DNA from 3 places in the Marinomonas sp. genome. Region 2 is predicted to be linked to each of the others. Evidence: predicted binding sites of a transcription regulator. Region 2 holds the regulator's gene; each other region holds the start of a gene.

Evidence for each region. Region 2 encodes LexA, which represses DNA repair genes until DNA is damaged. Its sites were predicted from a motif close to TACTGTNTANNTANACAGTA; they were not measured.
Region 1: the regulator LexA is predicted to act here: its motif matches at 1,450-1,469, upstream of umuD (translesion error-prone DNA polymerase V autoproteolytic subunit).
Region 3: the regulator LexA is predicted to act here: its motif matches at 1,362-1,381, upstream of uvrA (excinuclease ABC subunit UvrA).

What each region holds. Positions count from the first base shown of each region.
Region 1 is NZ_OZ245329.1:2,657,791-2,661,022, reverse strand. It holds gene umuC (translesion error-prone DNA polymerase V subunit UmuC) at 1-989, opposite strand, end outside; gene umuD (translesion error-prone DNA polymerase V autoproteolytic subunit) at 989-1,435, opposite strand; gene ACO05V_RS12695 (hypothetical protein) at 1,666-2,214, opposite strand; gene ACO05V_RS12690 (hypothetical protein) at 2,470-3,105, shown strand; gene ACO05V_RS12685 (hypothetical protein) at 3,140-3,232, opposite strand, start outside.
Region 2 is NZ_OZ245329.1:2,914,549-2,917,780, reverse strand. It holds gene topA (type I DNA topoisomerase) at 1-568, shown strand, start outside; gene ACO05V_RS13945 (DUF6586 family protein) at 565-1,035, shown strand; gene ACO05V_RS13940 (hypothetical protein) at 1,038-1,304, shown strand; gene lexA (transcriptional repressor LexA) at 1,414-2,037, opposite strand; gene dinG (ATP-dependent DNA helicase DinG) at 2,107-3,232, shown strand, end outside.
Region 3 is NZ_OZ245329.1:323,784-327,015, reverse strand. It holds gene uvrA (excinuclease ABC subunit UvrA) at 1-1,308, opposite strand, end outside; gene ACO05V_RS01470 (MFS transporter) at 1,466-2,824, shown strand; gene ssb (single-stranded DNA-binding protein) at 2,864-3,232, shown strand, end outside.

The DNA of each region.
Region 1 (3,232 bases), 260 kb from region 2:
ACGTCGGCCACTTCTAATAAATCTCTCGTGTCGTCGGTTGGGTTGGGGAGTTCTGCAGACAGCGTCTTCGAATATTGCGGTTCGTTTGGAGTAAATGGACTGGTACGAATGAACACACTCACCACGCGGCAAAGACGTTTTTCCCCACGTAGTTTCTCGGCAGCGCGGGTTGTGTATTTGGCGATGGCTTCTCGTAGTTCACGCTTATCTGTGATTTTATGACCAAAGGACCGACTACAAATGATCTGCTGTTTAGTTGGCCTGACCAACTCCAGATCCAAACACGACACGCCATTCAACTCTCGAATGGTTCGCTCCAGCACCACAGAAAACTCACTCCGAATCGATTTAGGATCAGCATTCGCCAGATCCAACGCGGTTTGAATTCCCCTAGCCTTTAGCTTGGCCGTGGTGCGACGGCCAACACCCCACACTTCACTTACATCAACAATTGCCAATAAACGCTTTTGTCTGTCTGGGTCCATCAAATCTACCACCAAACCGGTGGCTGGGTATTTCTTCGCGGCATGATTGGCCAACTTCGCCAACGTCTTGGTTGGCGCGATGCCCACGCCTACCGTAATGCCCGTCCATTGATCGACCTTGGCTTTTACTCGTTTACCAAATGCCAGCAAATCCGTCACATGATCCACACCGGTTAAATCCATGAAAGCTTCATCAATGGAATACACTTCCAGCCGTGGCGCTTCCTCTTCTAAGATGGTCATCACTCGATTCGACATATCCGCATACAAAGCATAATTCGAGGAAAAGCAAACAATACCGTGCTTTCTTATCTCGCCCTGAACCTGAAACATCGGCACGCCCATTTTAATGCCCAGCGCCTTGACCTCTTTGGAACGCGCCACAATACAGCCATCGTTATTCGACAACACCGCTACAGGCGTGTGTTTTAAATCTGGTCTAAATAGCTTCTCGCAACTGGCGTAAAAGTTATTGCAATCGACCAAGGCAAAGACCGTCTTCATCAACCGCGCTCGTACTTACGAACCACGCCCGTGACCACGCCGAAGATCTCCAATTCAGACTCTTCCGTAATCTGGATCGCCTTATAGGCTTTATTCTTCGGACGAAGCAACACATTGGGCTTCAGCTCCAACGTCTTCACCGTCATTTCCCCATGAATGCAGGCAATGACGATATCCCCATGACGTGCGGTTAACGAACGATCTACTACCAACACATCACCCGAATAAATGCCAACATCGATCATCGAATCCCCTTGCGCACGCACATAAAACGTCGCGTTCGGATGCGCCACGCAGAACTCATTTAAGTCTAAAGATTTTTCAACAAAGTCCTGAGCAGGCGAAGGAAAACCCGCCGATACCGAATCCACATAAAGTGGGATTCGCACACTATTGGCCGCGATAAACGCCGCCGACTCAGACACACCAAGATAAGTAACACGCATGATCAACACCAAAATACTGTATGGATATACAGTATAGTTTTAAGCAGCGCGAATGACCAAGTGAATTTTTTGTAAGAGAACGGATTTCCGATTTTGCGACCAGAAAGGAGGCAGAATCTGAGAGGGGAAAAAGTAAGTTATTTCATCTAGCCACAAATGTTTTTGAATCAAAAAGACGACCTTATGATCGCCTTTTTGGTGGAAAGATTTGGTAAGTTTTTACAAGGTCTCTACGGTTTTTCTAAGTCTTCAATATCTTCTGCGATCATTGTTGCTACCCCTTCAATAAACGCATCTTCATCTGATTTATCTCTCAATGAGAAACTGGCGATCTGCAATTTCATCATCATATTTCCAAGATAATTCAAACCGCCTTTCGCTTCTTCAGTTAAAACCTTACTTCCATCTTTAACGATGATTTTATAGCTAAAGCTAGGATCACGAAGAGAGTCAGAAGGAAACGGCGTAGCGTCACCACCGAATTGTCTACGGTATGTTATTTCAACACTCAACGAGTTCTGGGTGCTATCCAAAGTGAATAAATTGTCTTCTTTTAAACGTTCTACAAGAATATCTTCGAAGATTTTTTGCATTTCTTCTTGCGTGTAATACTCAATGTCTGGCTTTACGGACTCGGTTAGCGTAAGCGAAACATTATCAAGATATAGCTGATCCGTTGTCTTAATCATCGGGCTAGAATCAATATAAACAGTACCACAACCAACCAACCCAACTACCAGCAAAGAAGCGGTAACTATTTTCAACATGACTTTATGCATTGATTATTCCTTTTATCAAATTTTCACAATAATTAAAAAAAGAAAAATAACATAAACTTACATTTGTTTATATTCAATTTAATAAGACACACATGTTAAAAGCCTTGAAACACTGATTTCTTAAGATGCTTATGTACATTAATGCACTGTGCCGGGTGGAGCTTCGATTTTTCGACCAGAAATAAGGCGGGATTTCAGGAATGGCGAACGTTAGGGTAAAGTAGCGAGATCAACTATTTATCCACGGAAAACACCATGCTCACTCAACTAACGAAATACAAGAAACTTCTATTCATTATCTGCGGCTTAATTCTATTTAGTGGAACAGTATGCAAAGGGTTAATACTTCTGGATACCGGAAAATTGTCAGGCGCTGAATTTGTCAGCCTCATAAGTGCCTTTGCAGTTATATCTCTACTGGTCTCATGCATAGATCAAGTGCAAGAGTTTTCTATTGCTGGAAACATCGTGAAACTAAAGGAAGTCAAGCAAGAAGCAGATCAAGCGATAAATGAGCTAAAACAAGCAAGAGCGACAACGTTTAAATTTTTACTAAAACTTGCTCTTAAACCTTCGGGAGGTTTTAAAAGATTAAATTCAGATGATAGACCTAAGAATTTCTGGCTTCTTTATAAGGAGATAAAGCGATTTGACCATCAGGATGAGCTGTCAGAAGAAATATATGAAGTCGTGAATGAATTAATTACTTCACAGCTAAATGTTATTTGCTTTCACACAAAAATAGAAATTGATAGAACCACCTTACCATCACCGCATGACCTTAAAATTCAAATAGATCAAAGCGCTACCTCTAATAATCAACATAAGGACCTTGAAGACGCAAGTGTTGAGTACAAGAAGCTATTTAATCTTCGAAAAACAATTCAATAGCTAGCCAACAATACTGTTGGCTAGCTATTAATACTTAACCTTCTCCGAAGTCCCGACACTTGGCGTTTTTGACGCGTTCGATGGTTTGGTCGACCCATGCGGAGTTGGTTTGCAGTCTGGCGTTTTG
Region 2 (3,232 bases):
GCATGTTTGTGGTAATAATCCTGCTTGTTCGGGTTACGAAGTAGAAACTGGTGTTTTCAAAATCAAAGGTTACGATGGTCCTACGCTTGAATGTGATAAGTGTGGATCAGAAATGCAGCTTAAAACTGGTCGTTTTGGTAAGTACTTTGGTTGCACTAACGACGAGTGTAAAAACACTCGTAAGTTATTGAAGAGCGGCGAAGCGGCACCACCAAAAATGGACCCCGTACCAATGCCTGATCTTGCTTGCCAAAAAGTAGAAGATCACTATGTTCTTCGTGATGGTGCAACTGGTTTATTCTTGGCAGCTAGCCAATTTCCGCGTAAGCGTGAAACTCGTGCACCTTTGGTTGAAGAGTTACTGCCATATATGGATCAAATAGACCCTAAATATCACTTTTTTGCAAAAGCGCCTAAAAAAGATTCTGAAGGTCGTCCTGCAATCATCCGCTATAGCCGTAAGACGAAAGAGCAATATGTCATGACGGAAGAAGAGGGCAAACCAACTGGCTGGAAGGCATTTTATGTTGGCTCTAAATGGGTGATTGAGGAAGGTAAGAAGAAATGAGTGGCGCTAGTTTAGCTAGCCTAACCAATCAAAAGCTGGATACGGCAAGACGCTTCATTAAGCAGAGTCAAGATAGTGACGAAGCATGGTTAAAAGTCGGGCTGGAAAGCTCGGCTATTTTCCAGTTAAGAAGCGCGCTTAATGGGCTGTTGAAAGAGGTGGCATCAGCTTACTCTTTAACGGGGACGCTTGATGTTACTAAATTATTAGCTGAGTCAGAAAGCAAGCAAGTCGTCGTTCCAGTTTTAGCTGAGTTGGCAGATTTACTGTCTCGCTCTGATTCTTGGTGTTTTCAATTGAACCAGGCCTATTTAGTTCAGTTTGAGTGTCGCGCCTCTATGTCATCAGTTGTTCAAAGTGATAACCTAATTGGTCGTGGAAGTGACGCAGGAGCGTCTGTAAGTTTTTATTTGGCCAAGTTGGTTGAATTGGTATTACGTTTTAGAGAAGAGTCATCAGAGTATTGAATATGAAAGAATCCTACCTAGAAATTGTTGAGCTAGATAACGGCGATATCGTCCTGCGTCCAGCCAGTGAGGGTGGTGAGGAAACCGTTCCATTAGCGACACTGCAGATTTCAGACGACACTCGATCTTATTTAAAGGATCGTTATTTTGAATTAGCAAAATGCATGTTTCATGCGGGCATTGATTTTGTTTATTCGGATGATTCGTTTTTTGACGATGACTCGGAGTATCTTGATGATGAGGAGTTTCGTCCTAAGATTCTGCACTAAATCAGCTATGATGATACCGATGGAGTTCAGCATAGGCTGAAATAAAAAAGCGAAGCACAAGCTTCGCTTTTTTATTGGAATAGTGTTTGTTTTATGTGGCAGCGGTTACTTAAAGCCCTTGGCGAATTACACCAACAGATAAGCCTTCAATGGCAAACTCTTCGCTTTCAAGGTCGACAATGATGTCATTGAACTCTTCGTTTTCTGGAATAAGTCGAACGATGCTGCCTTTTTGTTCGAAGCGTTTAACCGTTACTTCATCACCAATGCGAGCAACGACAATTTGGCCGTTGCGCACAGTAGTGGTTTTATGAACCGCTAATAAATCACCCTCCATGATTCCGATGTCTTTCATACTGGTCCCAGAGACAGACAAGAAGTAATCGGCTTGTGGTGAAAACATATTGGCTGGGATGTTCACATGAGAAGCAATGTTCTCCTGAGCCAAAATAGGGTAACCTGCAGCGACTTTGCCGATGACAGGTAAGCCAAGGTCGTCTGCAGGATCGTCATTTGATGCACGATCAACTAAGCGTATTCCCCTTGATGCGCCGGACAGCATTTCTATTGCGCCTTTTTTACATAGGGCTTTGAGATGCTCTTCGGCGGCGTTAGGAGATTTAAACCCAAGCCGGCGTGCTATTTCTGCTCTGGTCGGTGGAAAACCTGTTTCACCAATAAATTCGCGAATGGTTTCTAGTACGTCAGATTGTCTTTTGGTTAATTTAATCATAGGTTATCTGGTTGTTTATACAGTTACTGTTATTATATACAGCATTCCTAACTATACTCAATGATATAAATGCTTTCAGACGAACTAAAAAAACAGATTCAACTTGCATACCGAGCATCTTTGGATGCGAAGTCCCATAAACCAAGGGCTGGACAGCGCCAGATGATTGGTGCAATCGCTCGAACCTTGGGTAACATTAAACAAGGCTCGGAAGGCGAACGCCTTGAAGAAAAGCATGTTGCCGTGATTGAGGCCGGAACAGGCACAGGTAAGACCTTGTCTTATTGCCTTGCGGCGATTCCTATTGCGAAAGCCCGTGGCCTCAAATTAATTATCTCTACGGCAACGGTCGCGCTTCAGGAACAAATCCTACATAAAGAATTGCCTGACTTGCTCGAGCATACCGATCTTACTTTTAAGTACACTCTTGCTAAAGGGCGGGGGCGTTATTTGTGCTTGAATAATCTTGAGGGCTTTCTTAGCTCAGAAGAACAAGCTATGGATGATATGTTTGCGGGCCTGTTTGAGCAGCACTTGCATTCTGATGATGTGAACACTGTCCTTTATCAAGAAATGGATGCCGCTTTGCAAAAAGGCGACTGGGATGGCGATAAAGATAACTGGGCGGGCATCGTTCGAGATCAAGACTGGCGACGCTTAACCACAGATCATCAGCAATGCACCAACCGTAATTGTGCGAATTATTCCGCCTGCCCGTTTTTTAAAGCGCGTGCTGAAATCGAAGTGGCTGATGTGATTGTTGCCAATCACGATTTGGTATTGGCGGATTTGTCATTGGGTGGTGGCGCGATTCTTACTCCTCCAAAAGAAACCATCTATGTTTTTGATGAGGGTCATCATCTTCCTGATAAAGCGATAGGGCACTTTCGTCATGAAGTTCGCTTGCAGCAAAGTATTGCTTGGTTGCGTCAGCTAGAAAAAAATCTAGTCAACTTAAAGCAAGAGCTAACTGACGATGTTAGTCTGACTGGACAGCTATTACTAAAAATCCCTCAGCAAATACAAAGTATCGTGAACTTTATCCAATATGCCCAGCAAGGTTTAGCGCCTTATATTCAGGGATTGGGTTTAGATCAAGAAAATAATCAGCACCGCTTTGAGTTTGGTCAAATTCCAGATGAGTTGCGCCAGCTGGCTTACAGTTTACAAACGTCTTATCAAAAATTATTCAACA
Region 3 (3,232 bases), 2.6 Mb from region 2:
TGCAATTGGATACGTCACCACTTCTGGCAATGTTTGCTCAGCAATAAAGACGTTGCGAGCGGATCGATTGAGTCGAGAGCCATGACAGTCTGGACAAGGTTGAACGCTGATATACTGCGAAAGATCATCACGTACGCTATCAGATTCTGTTTCGTGATAACGACGTTGTAAGTTTGGAATGACGCCTTCAAATGAATGTGAGCGCGTCATCTTGTCGCCGCGTTCATTAATGTAGACGAAATCTATTTTGTCTTTACCAGAGCCATGCAAAATACGCTTTTTGAATTCATTGGGGATATTTTTGTATTTAGACTCTATGTCGAATCCATAGTGTTTTGCTAAAGCGCTAAGTTGCTGGTAGTAAAAAATACTACGACGGCCCCAGCCTCGGATTGCGCCTTCAGCAAGCGTCAGGGTTTCATCTTGAATGATTCGATCTGGATCAAACATTTGATGAGTACCTAAGCCATCACATGTCTGACAGGCACCATTTGGGTTGTTAAAGGAGAAAAGGCGTGGCTCTAATTCCGTTAAGCTGTAACCACAAATTGGACAGGCGAATTTGCTAGAAAAAATGTATTCTTCTTGCTCATCATCCATGTTGATGACTTTGGCGATGCCATCGGATAAATCAAGGCAAGTTTCAAAGGATTCTGCCAAGCGAAGTTGTAGATCGGAGCGAACTTTGAAACGGTCAATGACCACTTCGATTGTGTGTTTCTTGTTTTTCTCTAGTACTGGAGCGTCATCTAGATCGACGACGATGCCGTCGATTCTTGCACGAATAAAACCTTTTGAAAGCAAGTCGCTAATAGTATGTAAGTGCTCACCTTTTCGATCTTTGACAATGGGCGCAAGCAGCATCATCTTAGTTTCTTCTGGTAGCGATATAACTTTATCGACCATTTGTGATATGGTTTGCGCCTCTAAAGGTTCACCATGATCTGGGCAGCGAGGTTGTCCTGCACGGGCAAATAACAATCGTAGATAATCGTATATTTCTGTTATTGTACCGACTGTTGATCGTGGGTTGTGAGAGGTTGATTTTTGCTCGATAGAAATGGCAGGAGAAAGGCCTTCAATGTGGTCTATGTCTGGCTTTTCCATCATAGACAAAAACTGTCGAGCGTATGTGGAAAGGGATTCAACATAGCGACGTTGCCCTTCAGCGTATAACGTGTCGAAAGCGAGAGAGGATTTACCTGAGCCGGATAGGCCAGTAATCACCACAAGTTTGTCTCTTGGGATGTCTAGGTCCACATTTTTTAAATTGTGTGTGCGGGCCCCGCGTATGGTAATGGTATCCATGATTCTCCAATGTGAAGTCGATCAACAGAAAGAAATCTGTCAGTAAATTAAATAACTGTCTATTTTTACAGTAGTTGAAATGGAGCTTCAACGGTATTTTTTGTAAAATTGGCAATCTTTTTTCTTAACCACCTAGTTAAACGGTTGAAACCTCCTTATGGATCTACTTGAACGTCGTTCAGTTCTTGCTTTAGCGCTGATCTATTTATTCAGAATGTTAGGCTTGTTCCTTATAATGCCTGTCATCAGTGTTGCTGCTGATGGGTTAACTGGCGCAGATGCGGCTTTGATTGGTACAGCGATCGGTATTTATGGTCTGACCCAAGCGAGCTTACAGATTCCGATGGGAATGTGGTCAGATAAAATTGGCCGTAAACGCGTTATTGTCATCGGCTTGTTATTGTTTGCTGTGGGCAGTTTGATTTGTGCCAATGCGAATGATATCAACACTTTGATTATAGGACGAGCGGTTCAGGGCGCGGGTGCCATTGCCAGTACCTTGATGGCGCTATTGAGTGATGTCACGCGAGAGCAAAACCGTACCAAAGCTATGGCGATTGTTGGTATTAGTATCGGCGCCTCGTTTATGCTCTCTTTGGTATTAGGCCCTTGGATTTTTGCCTTAGTCGGGCTTTCAGGTCTGTTTTATTTGTCCTTTGCACTATCTTTACTGGGTATAGTCTTGATCATTTTTGCTGTGCCGAATATTGTCCAGCACACTTTTCGACGCGATACGACACCGAGCCTTTTGGCGTTAGGGTTGGTGTTAAAAGATTCAAGGCTGCGGTTCTTGAATGTGAGTGTTTTATTGTTGCATGCAAGCCTAACCGCTTTGTTTGTCACCGTGCCAAATTTGTTGATTCAGCAGTTTGATTTGCCCTTGTCACAACATAGCTGGCTATACTTAGCCATCATGGGTTTTGCCTTCGCAGGTATGTTACCATTGGTGATTATTGCCGAATCAAAAGGTAAGACAAAAGGCGTGTTAATCGCCGTGATGATTTTGTTAGGTTTAAGCTCAATATTGCTGCAATGGGCACCTTACATTTGGGTGTTTGGTGCGTTGTTGTGGGTTTATTTTGTAGGCTTTAATTCACTAGAAGCCGTGTTGCCGTCTCTTATTAGTAAGTTGGCACCTGTAGGTTATCGCGGCACAGCGATGGGCGTGTTTTCTACCCATCAATTTATGGGATCATTTTTGGGCGGTGTTGGTGGCGGTTGGCTGCTCCAGCATCATTCAAACAGTGGCGTCTTTTGGGTTGTTGGTGTGGTGTTTTTGGCTTGGTCACTTGTTTGTGCCATCCAGCCTGCACCTCGTCAGTTAAGTAGTCTGGCGTTTAGCCTGCCCAATATGACAGATGAAGAAGTAACGAAGTTGGCGGATCAACTTGCGCAAATCCAAGGAGTGGAAGGTATGCAAATTTTTAAAGATGAGCAAACCGCTTATCTGAAAGTCGATAAAAAAATATTAGACAAAGATGCTCTGGTGCGTCTGGCACCGCAAGTGCGTCTTTAAGTAAAACACTATTCTATCTTTTAGTTGGAGAAGAACGTCATGGCACGTGGAATAAACAAAGTAATTTTGATTGGTAACGCAGGCAACGATGCCGAAGTGCGTTTCATGCCATCTGGTGCAGCGGTTGCAAACGTTAATTTAGCGACAACAGAAAGCTGGCGTGACAAGCAAACAGGGCAAATGCAAGAGCGTACGGAATGGCACCGTGTTGCCTTCATGGATCGTGGTAATTTCCGTCTTGGTCAAATTGCAGGCGATTTTATTAAGAAAGGCTCTAAAGTGTACGTGGAAGGTTCATTGCGCACTCGTGAGTGGGAAAAAGACGGCATCAAACGTTATACAACCGAAATCGTCGCGAACGAAATGCAATTGCTAGATGGTCGCGGTGATAACGCTGGACAGCAAAGT